Proteiniborus sp. DW1: one gene and its partner. The protein of the gene in region 1 interacts with the protein of each later gene in a pairwise test. Links are inferred from orthologs where the notes say so. Each region holds a gene or a part of one and is shown on either strand. Other genes may lie near its edges.

Region 1 (8,334 bases):
TAATATTTTTCGCTTCTTCTTCATTATTTTCTGCTATGGAAATTAGTCGAGCACAAGTTCTCTTATCTCCATTTAGAAGCTTTTCTATATATTCCAATATTAACACCGCCTGAATACACTATTGTCTGTTCACGTTTTCATTTATATAATCGATAACTGCTGTTGTAGGTGTTCCTGGAGTGAAGATTTCCTTTATCCCCGCTTCCTTAAGTCCTGGAATATCTTCGTCTGGTATTACTCCACCACCTAAAACAAGCATGTCATCTGCACCTTCTTGTTTAAGCAATTCTACTACTCTAGGAAGCAAGTGGTTATGAGCTCCTGATAGTATACTCATAGCTACTACATCCACATCCTCTTGTATGGCAGCAGATACTATTTGCTCAGGGGTTTGCCTAAGCCCCGTATATATGACTTCCATACCTGCATCCCTTAAAGCTCTAGCGATTACTTTTGCACCTCTATCATGTCCGTCCAGTCCCGGCTTTGCAATTAAAACTCTTATTGGTCTACTGTTCACTTAGTTTTCCTCCCTTTACACCAATTCTAAAGATTTGTGTTTTATATAATTACAGATTGCTGATACTCACCAAAAACTTCTCTCATCACTCCGCAAATTTCTCCTAAGGTCGCATAAGCCTTAACTGAGTCAAGAATATATGGCATAACATTTGCGTCACCTTCACAAGCACTTCTTAAAGCCTCTAGCCTTTCCTTAACAAGTCCATTGTCTCTTTTCGCTTTTAAGTTAGCAATTTTCTGTTTTTGAAGAACACCTACAGCAGGGTCTACTCTTAAAAGCCCCTTCGGTGCTTCTTCTTCTATTTGGAATTTATTCATGCCAACTACTATTCTTTCACCTGTTTCTACTTCTTTTTGATATTTATATGCCGCATCCATTATTTCTTGTTGGATATATCCCATATCTATAGCTCTTGGTGCTCCTCCAAGCTCATCTATCTTTTTAATATATTCCATTGCCTTATCTTCTATTTCATCAGTTTTAGCTTCTATATAATATGAACCTGCTAGAGGGTCAATGGTATCTGTAACTCCACTTTCATATGCTACTATCTGTTGAGTTCTAAGGGCTATTCTAACTGAATCTTCAGTTGGGAGAGCAAGAGCCTCATCCCTTGAATTAGTGTGTAAGGATTGTGTTCCACCGAGTACTGCAGCTAATGTTTGAATAGCAACACGTACAATGTTGTTATCAGGCTGCTGTGCAGTAAGTGTAGAACCTCCGGTTTGTGTATGAAATTTTAACATCATTGATTTAGGATTTTTTGCATTAAATCTTTCTTTCATTATTTTTGCCCAAAGCCTTCTGGCAGCCCTGTATTTTGACACCTCTTCTAATAAGTCATTGTGAGCATTAAAGAAAAATGATAACCTAGGTGCAAAATCATCTACATCAAGTCCTGCTTTTATGGCTGCTTCTACATAAGCTATGCCATCAGCAAGTGTAAATCCTACTTCCTGAGCTGCAGTACAGCCTGCCTCTCTAATGTGATATCCTGAAATACTTATTGTATTCCACTTTGGTACAAACTTTGAGCAGTATTCAAATATATTTGTTATTAGTCTCATAGATGGTTCCACTGGGAAAATATATGTTCCTCGTGCTATATATTCTTTTAGTATGTCGTTTTGAATAGTTCCTCTTAACTTGTCAGGCGTGACACCTTGTTTCTCTGCTACTGCTATATACATAGCAAGCAAAACTGAAGCAGGTGCATTAATTGTCATGGAAGTACTCACTTTGTCAAGAGGAATACCATCAAAAAGTGTTTCCATATCTTCCAATGAATCTATGGCAACACCAACCTTTCCTACTTCTCCCTCTGCTAGTGGATGATCTGAATCATAACCAATTTGTGTAGGCAAATCAAAAGCTACGCTAAGACCTGTTTGACCTTGTTCAAGTAAGTACTTATATCTGTTGTTAGATTCTTCTGCTGTAGCAAATCCAGCATACATTCTCATAGTCCAAAGCTTTCCTCTATACATGGTGGGCTGAACTCCCCTTGTAAAAGGATATTGACCTGGATATCCAATATCCTCATTATAGTCCAGTCCTTCTACGTCTTCAGGAGTATAGAGCGGATTTACTACCTCACCAGAAACAGTAGTGAATTTTTCTTTTCTTTCAGGAAACTTAGCCAATGTTTTCTTTAGTTGAGTTTCTTCCCATTCACTTCTTGTTTTTTTAATCTCCTTTAAGCTCTCATTGTCAAACATCTTATTCCCCCTAATCTATAATTTGTTTCCTATTTCTGTTACATTCTGAATAGTCTGTAAAATGTAACGATTGTGAAAGCGTTTACATCTACCCATTGTAAAATCAAACTTAAAACTATGTCAAACTAGCAGTTAACGCTTCAATTTTACATATATGCATCTAAATATAGACTATTATATGTAGCATGTTTTTGCAATATTAATTTCATAATATTAAATGCTGTGAAGTAAATGTTTCATTATAAAGATTATTCTATAAAAATATCTTTATTCCTTTATGACTTCCGACATATTTGATTATTTTTTCTTGGCTTTTTCAATCATAGTTAGAGATAAATCTACAATTTTAATCATTGCCCGGGAAATTGTCCTATTACTTGTCAAAATTCTGTTTCGTATTGTATGAATATGTCATTGGTTGGTTTAAACAAGGGATTTTAACATAATGTTTGAAATTTGAGCTTTTTTATAGTTTCTCTTGTGTATATTTTATAACACCATTTAATAGAACTTGTAAACAAAAATTCGCTTAATTCTTATGTATTAATCATAGTTATTTAACAAACATATAACAAACACCGTTAGAAAATTGGATTAGGTCATAAGAAAAGCGTTTGGAAAATCGGGTTAGGTCATAAAAAAAGAAGGCTTGTTATGCCTTCTATCTTTTATTGCTCTTCTGCAAATAGTGCTTCGAATTCTTTTGCATCTAGAGTTTCTTTTTCTAGTAGTGCTTCTGCTACTTTATGAAGTTTATCTATATTTTCTTTTAGAAGTGTTTCTGCTTGACTATAAGCATTATCTATAATTCTTCTCATTTCCTTGTCTATAGCCGCAGCTACTTCCTCACTATAATTTCTACTTCTTGCTAAATCTCTGCCTATGAACACTTCGTCATCATCAGAACCATATGTCATAGGTCCAAGACTCTCACTCATTCCATAGTGAGTTACCATGTTTCTAGCTATCTTAGTCACTCTATCTAAGTCGTTTTGTGCACCAGTACTTATATCTCCTAGCACTAACTGCTCCGCAACTCTTCCGCCTAGCATGTGAACTAATCTAAGCTCCATCTCAGTCTTTGTTGCATAGTTTCTATCTTCTTCTGGAAGATACATTGTAAATCCTCCAGCTCTTCCTCTAGGAATTATAGTAACCATATGAACCGGATCTGACCCTGGAAGAAGTCTTGCAGCCACTGCATGACCTGCCTCATGATATGCCGTAAGCTTTCTTTCTTTTTCACTAATGACTCGACTCTTCTTCTCTGGTCCAGCTACTACTTTAGTTGATGCTTCTTCAATTATAGACATTGGTATTTTATTAAGATTTTGTCTAGCTGTAAGTAGTGCAGCCTCATTTACTAAATTTTCTAAGTCTGCTGGTGTAAAACCAGGAGTTCTTCTAGCCACAACCTTTAAGTCTACGTCATCTGCTAGTGGCTTGCCTCTAGTATGAATCTTTAGGATTTCCTCTCTACCTTTAATATCTGGAACTCCAACATATACCTGTCTATCGAATCTACCAGGTCTAAGTAATGCTGGATCTAGGATATCAGGCCTATTTGTAGCAGCTATCATGATTATACCTTCATTTTCTCCAAATCCATCCATCTCTACTAGTAGTTGATTTAAGGTTTGCTCTCTTTCATCATGACCTCCGCCAAGACCTGCCCCTCTTCTTCTTCCCACTGCATCAATCTCATCTATAAAAACAATACAAGGAGAGTTTTTCTTAGCCTGTTCAAATAAATCTCTTACACGTGAAGCACCTACACCTACAAACATTTCAACGAAGTCAGAACCACTTATACTAAAGAATGGCACTCCAGCTTCTCCAGCTACAGCCTTTGTTAAATAGGTCTTTCCTGTTCCTGGAGGGCCTACCATTAGAACTCCTTTAGGAATTCTAGCTCCTAACTCAATATATTTTCTAGGGCTCTTAAGAAAATCAACTATTTCCTTAAGCTCTTCTTTTTCTTCTTGTAGTCCTGCAACATCGGCAAAAGTAATTTTCTTACCTTCATCCTTATGCATTTTAGCTCTACTTTTACCAAATGACATTACACGGTTTCCACCACCCTGTGATTGTTGCATAAATACAAACCAAAACACAACAAATACAAGAATCATAAATATAGTTGGGAGAGCTGATAAAAAGATTGGAGTCTGTGGTTGGGGTTCTCCAGTTATACTTTGAATCTTGTCCTCATCCATAGCGTCTCTCAAGTGTTGCTCATAAAATGTATTTGCATCAAAAGGTAATGTTAAGGAAAATGTTGTATTATCCTTAAGCCTACCTTTTACAGTATTTTCATTTTGAACTATCACAATGCTTTCAACATTATCGTTTTCTATTTCCTTAACCAATGTGATAAAATCCATTTGCTTTGCTTCTTCAACATTTTTCGTCAACAGCTGAACTGCAAATACTAGTATGATAAATATAAGCAAATAAAAGCTTATACCTCGAAAATATTTTTTCAAAAATAGTCCTCCCTTCGAACTCAGATGTTAATATTATCACTATATTCTAACATAGCAATAATAAAAAGACAATAATGGTCAAATTTTATTTTTCAAGTATATGACGATATGCTTCTTCCTTTAAAACACATACGTCTGGAAGATTTCTGTAACCTTCTGCAAAATCTATTCCATAACCTACAACAAATTCATCAGGTATATCGAATCCTTTATATGCTAATTCTAGATCAACTAATCTTCTCTCTGGTTTATCAAGAAGAGTACAGATTTTTACGCTATTAGCTCCTCTAGACTTTAAATTATTAACAAGGTAGTTTAGAGTGAGTCCAGTATCAATAATGTCTTCTACTAGTAATATATCCTTGCCTTCTATACTTCCCTCTAAATCCTTAAGAATTCTCACTACACCAGAAGATTCTGTAGAATTTCCATAGCTAGAAACAGCCATAAAGTCTATAGTAAGAGGTATCTCAATATTTTTCGCAAGATCTCCTAAAAACATAAATGCTCCTTTTAATACACCAACGAGCATTAAGTCCTTACCAGTATAATCTTTTGTAATCTTTTGTCCCATTTCTTTAACTTTTTTCTGAATATCATCGTGTGAAACTAATACTTCCCTTACATTGTTTTTCATATAAAATCCTCCCTTATCAATGACGGTCAATAACCATCTTACATTGTTTTATTTATATTTTTGGTATTCTAATACTAAGACACTTGAAGTATTGCTACTTATCTTGCACTCTTCACTTATTCTATATCCTACTACCCAAATAATCTTCTCACCATCTTCTATAATTGGTATACGGTCTCTCTCATCTCTTGGTATCTTTTCATCAATAAAAAAATCCTTGAGTTTTTTAGTCCCTCTCATTCCTAATGGAGCAAATCTATCTCCATCTCTTCTATTTCTTATACAAAGCCTACCTTTAATTTTATCATAGTCAAAGAACTTTATAAACCCTTTACTTTGCTTAATATCTACTTCTGATATAGGCACTATCTTAGAAGTAACAATAGCTCCTAGCTCATTTATATCTATAGTATCTCCTATGTCAAAGGTATATTTGAAGGACTTTATATTATATTTATTTTCTTTCTGAATTATCATCTTTCCATAACTAGTTTTAATAATAATATTATTAGTTATATTTATACTTTTTCCTGTTATGTTTTCATCTATTAAACTAATTATATTATTAATATGCTTTTCCTCTATACCCTTTAGACTTCCATTTATTTTTTCAATACTTTTTCTAATTATTCTCGTTCTAATGGAATAGTGCTCATTTTTAAGCCTATCTATATATAGTACTATACTATTTGGAGACTCCTCTACAACTAAATTATTAAATCTTTCATCTGCAATCCCTAATATAAATTCACTATCCATTTGCATTAGCCTAGCAGTCCTGCTTAGAGTATCAATGATTCCCTTATTATAATTTTTGATTATGTAAGGGATAACTTCTAACCTAGTTCTATTTCTACCATATATAGGCTCTAAGTTTGTCCTATCAATTCTAACAGATATATTATTATTCCTGCAAAAATCTTCTATTTCCTCTCTACTAATATCTAAAAGAGGTCTTATAATATTCATATTCTTGTATTCCATGCCCCTTAAGCCTTCTAAGCCTGTTCCCCTAAAAAATCTCATTAATAATGTCTCCGCCTGGTCGTTTTTATTATGTGCTACAGCAATCTTTCCTCCACCGAGGTCATTTAGTATCTTATTAAAAAAATCATATCTTATAGCTCTTCCAGCTTCTTCAGATGTAAGCTTATTTTCAGCAGCATATTGATCCATATTAACCTTAATTGAGTAAAAAGGAAAAGAATTCTTTAAACATACGCTCCTAACAAACTCCTCATCAGCATCTGCTTCTTCTTTTCTGATACCATGATTCACATGAGCAACATAAATACTGAAATTAATCTCTTCCCTTACATCCTTAAGAATATAAAGTAAAGCCATAGAATCAGGTCCACCTGAAACTCCTACTACTATTTTATCATCTTTTTCTATTAAACCGTATTCTTTTATTACATTAATTACTTTTTCTCTCATAAATGGCATCACCTGTAGTCCTTTAATAATTCATAATCGCTCATGTCATCCTCTAAAAAAATAAATATTAATACCTATAGCAATCATCGTTAAAAAAAATCCTATACTAAATATAAAAAATACATCTATAAACAACTCAGACTTTATATTGTATTTAATTTTATGGGCTGTATTCCTATTTACTTCTAGGTGTAGATTACATTCTTTAAGGAGCTTTTTAAGGTCTTCTCTAAAAGTACTTATTTTATTAATTTCTCCTCTAAGTGCTTTTATTAAGCACTTTTTTAGTCTTCTATCAAGAGTTAGAAGATTAATATTTGATATTATCTGTTCTAAGTTATGTACTAATGGATTAAATTCTCTTCTTAGTAGCATAGAGGAAATTATCATAGCATTGCTAAAAATAATATAGGCTTCATAATTATTATTTACGTCTATACCCCATGAAAAAATGCTATAGGCAGGGGTGAATTCCTTGATTCCTTGGCCAACTTCTATCACTCCTCCAAAGTCAATAAAACCGACCTTCTTCTTTTTCTTATCTATCATAATATTATCTGGCTTAATATCAACATATACATATCCCATTTTATATATTCTTTCAAGAATATTCAATAAAATTATTCCTATTCCAATTATATCTTTTAATTTTAATTTGCCATGTTCTATTATTTTTTTAATATTATACCCTTCTATATAGTCCATAACAAAAAAATAATATATATCCCCATTTTTTTTATAATCATCTATCTCATATGCATTTGGAGTATTTTTAAGTGACTTTAGTTTATTCATGACATCAAACTCCCTAGTTATAGAGTTTATATCCTTGCTAATTTTTAGAGCTCTTATATTTCCTTTCGCATCTTTTACCTTATATACTGATCCTATTCCCCCTTCTCCAAGCTTAGATAGGACGGTGTATTTATTCTTATTCCATTTCCCAATTACTGTCTCCATTATTTGAAGCATTTTAATCCCCCTTGACCTATACTACCTAATAAAAAAATGAGACCCTTCGTTACGTTCAACCAGAGTACTATCTCATCCTGAACGTAGCCCGAAGGGCTAATGTTTTATACACTCATACTCTTAAAAACTATTTCCTCTTTTGCATTCAATCCATAGTCGAGATGATTACATAAAAGCTGTACAGCACTTTCTATTGCAGGTCCTGTAGGAGTATTCCCTCCTATGAGTATCTTATTAAGAGACTCCTCAAGTAATGACACATCTTCAGTAAAGTTACAAAGGATGTCATATTGATCTTTATTTTTGCCTGGATAACTTATTACTGCTATTTCTGTCTTTCCTTTTCTTTGTTCTAGTACTCTTAAAAGGTTTATTATGCTTTTCTTCGCCATACTCATTTTATTAGTCATGCTGCTACTTGAATCTATGACTATGCAGCATTTTATATTTATCTCATCTCCAAGCCTGTCTATCATATCCGTGACTTTAATTCTGGATTCTGGTGGTATATCGTTAAGGCCAGTCCCTATTATCTCCTTCAATTCCTTGCTTACTGCTTCC
Region 2 (3,055 bases), on another replicon or contig:
TTATGCTTTACTACAACATCTAATCCAATAGTAGGCTCATCTAAGAATATTATCTCTGGGTTGTGTATAATAGATGCAGCTATTTCACAGCGTATTCTTTGTCCAAGTGAAAGCTTACGCACAGGAGTTTCTAATAAGTCTCCTATCTCAAACATATCTGTAAGATATGAAATTCTTTTTTTCAAGTAGTCATCCCCTAGCTCATATATCCTTCCCAGTAAATTAAAACTATCTATAGGCGGAAGATGAAACCATAGCTGCGACTTCTGTCCAAAGACTGTACCTATTCTATAAGACAATTGCTTTCTGTCCTTAGAAGGATTTAAGCCAAGTACACTTAATTCTCCTGATGTAGGGTATAGTATTCCAGTAAGCATCTTAATGGTTGTAGATTTACCTGCACCATTGGGACCAATAAATGCAAGAATTTCTCCCCTTTCTACATTAAAGGAAATACCCCTGACTGCTTCCACCTCCTTGTATTCAGGAGAAAACATTGACCTAATACTCCCCTTTAATCCTGCACTCTTGATTTTTACCTTAAAAGTCTTTTGTAAGTTAGATGCCTGTATTATACCCATTTTTTTCCCCTCCCCTTTTTATAGATATCGCAGTTTTGAAACACAAATTTGATCACTCCTATTCTGTAGTAAAAATTTAGTTCTCATTGAGTTTTAGCCTTGCTATATGTATGCTTTGGAATAATTGTAGTGTTCAAAAACTTGCTTCTGAGCTTCATTAAGTTCCTGATAAAAGCTTTTGGTCAGTCTAGTTAACTAGTTAAACTATATAAAAAAGCCCGGAGACAAGTCATTTTGAGACTCGTCCTCCAGGCTTTTCTCCTAGAAGTGTAGATAAAAATCCTGTACCGCTTGGACCTGCCGCCTTTAGCCGGAACCCTAGGTACACTCTCAAATATTACTATATAATATACTTTAATTTCCCAAATATGTCAACATCTAATTTAAAAATTTGTCTAAATTTTATCTATTGAACTACACGGCAATAATTAGTCAAACATCAATAGCCTGCCTCTGTGATTTTACTTTGATTTTAATGCCCCATTAAATATTTTAGATACGGAGAATCTATAGGTATCATTATAACTGTTTCGCCATCTATTGAGGTCTTATATGAGTTTAGTGTAGTATATAATTTGAAAAACTCCACATCTTGTCCATATGCATCATTATATATCCTAGCTGCTTCCTTTTCTCCCTCTGCTACTATCTCCTTTGCCTGCGAGCTAGTCTTGGCAATTAGCTCTGCAACTTCTCTATCTGCCTCTGCCATAATTCTAGTTTTTTCTGCATCTCCTTGAGATAAATATTCTTGAGCTTTACTTGCTCTCTCAGATATCATTCTCTTATATACTGATTGTTCATTGCTTTCAGGCAAATCTATTCTTTTCATTTGAATATCTACTATTTCTATTCCATTTGAATTGCTTTTAAGTATATCATTAATATTCTGCTGAACTACTAAGTCTACATTTCCTCTTTTATTATCTGCCGGATTTATGATTTGACCATATTCTAGCTTTCCAAGCTCATTTCTAACTGATGAATACATAATATCACTAAGTCTAGCCTCTGCAGCATCTATTGTCTTTAATGTCTCCAGCATATCTACAGGATCTGTTATTCTCCATAGTGTATAATAGTCAACTAATATCCTTTTCTTATCAAAAGTATTTATTTCAGTAGCAGGTACATCATAGAAAAGTATGTGCTTAGGTAGTTTTGAGACTGATTGAATAAAAGGTATTTTTATCTTAAGACCTTCTTCATCAATTACCTTTACTACTTTTCCAAATTGTTTGATTATACCATATTCATTTGGTTTTATTACAAACAGGTTGCTTAATAAAAGGACAGCAATAATTAGAATTGGTACATAAACAAAAAATGTCTTCTTTATTATACTTTTAGCTTTTATAGCTTCCATTTAGTTGCCCCCCCTCTTTAGTAGTTCCTCTAAAGGTACATATTTTACTGTATTACCGCCATCATCTACAATTATAACTCTTGCATCCTTGAAAGCTATCTCTAATGCTTCTATTATCAATCTATGTCTAGTAGTATCTGGGTTGTTTTTATATTCTGAGTAAATAGCATTAAATTGAGCTACATCTCCCTTAGCTTTTTCTACTTTACTAATTTTTTCACCCTCTGCCTTACTAAGTATAGCAGCTTGCTCACCTTGTACTTGATTAATCTTCTCATTTCTATATTTATTTGCTTCGTTTATTTTTGTTATCCTCTCTTCTCTAGCATCTGTAACTGATTTAAAGGCAGCATCTACTTCTGCAGTTGGTAAATCTACGTCTTGCAGATTTACATTTATTATTGATATACCTAAGTTGTAATGATTTATAAGCTCAATTAGATTTTCTCTAATATCATTTATTATCTTAGTTCTACCGTCTGTTAGTGCATCATCTACTGTGGCACTTCCTACTACTGTTCTTAGAGATGAGGAAGTTGCATTTTTTAATATAGTTTCAGGATTACTTGTATTATATAAGAATGCTATAGGGTCAACTATTTTCCATTGAACCTCTAAATCTGCTAATACTATGTTCTCGTCACCAGTTATCATCTTAGATTCTGCTACGTTTGTCTGCATCTGTTCTCCTTTTTCTGTATATCCCAGTGTCAAAGAGAAGGTTTCCTTTGATAACTTATGTACCTTTTGTATAGGATAAGGTAATTTAAACTTAAGCCCAGAACCAACTATTTCATTGCTTGGTTTTCCAAAGGTTGTAAGCACTGCAAATTCAGTTTGATCAACAGTATAAACACTAGAAAGTGAAGCTAGTACTAATAAAGCTACTATGGCTATGGCCCAAATAACCTTGGTATTAATATTTAGATTCAATTTCTTTTTATTTGGTTCAATTTCAATCACATTTTCATCATATTTCTTTTTAATTTTTTGCTTTTTTACCTTATCGGCAGCTATTATAATTGCTACTACAGCTAAAATAACTAAAAATTGCATTTAAATCCCCCTTTCTTTAGATACCTTTATTATATACCCTAACTGATATTTT

The links. Proteins that work in one complex are often made in the same cells at the same time.
Region 2: the proteins of ftsH (region 1) and DW1_RS03045 interact in binary tests that used the Escherichia coli proteins (3 or more experiments, as listed by UniProt). The link is inferred for Proteiniborus sp. DW1 from one-to-one orthologs.

What each region holds. Positions count from the first base shown.
Region 1 is NZ_FMDO01000055.1:13,577-21,910, forward strand. What follows is about bases 2,319-5,281. They hold ftsH (ATP-dependent zinc metalloprotease FtsH), read right to left. Parts: upstream 4,728-5,281; coding sequence 2,910-4,727; downstream 2,319-2,909. Other genes in these bases: hpt (hypoxanthine phosphoribosyltransferase), read right to left, coding at 4,813-5,281. Also shown: methylmalonyl Co-A mutase-associated GTPase MeaB, read right to left, coding at 1-106; DW1_RS13180 (cobalamin B12-binding domain-containing protein), read right to left, coding at 119-520; DW1_RS13185 (acyl-CoA mutase large subunit family protein), read right to left, coding at 562-2,241; more of hpt, read right to left, coding at 5,282-5,364; tRNA lysidine(34) synthetase TilS, read right to left, coding at 5,413-6,801; DW1_RS13205 (protein kinase domain-containing protein), read right to left, coding at 6,847-7,773; DW1_RS13210 (vWA domain-containing protein), read right to left, coding at 7,878-8,334. UniProt on the Escherichia coli protein: Acts as a processive, ATP-dependent zinc metallopeptidase for both cytoplasmic and membrane proteins. Plays a role in the quality control of integral membrane proteins.
Region 2 is NZ_FMDO01000013.1:15-3,069, reverse strand. The notes cover bases 1-3,000. They hold DW1_RS03045 (protease modulator HflC), read right to left. Parts: upstream 1,948-3,000; coding sequence 1,054-1,947; downstream 1-1,053. Other genes in these bases: hflK (FtsH protease activity modulator HflK), read right to left, coding at 1,948-3,000; DW1_RS03050 (ABC transporter ATP-binding protein), read right to left, coding at 1-581. Also shown: more of hflK, read right to left, coding at 3,001-3,003.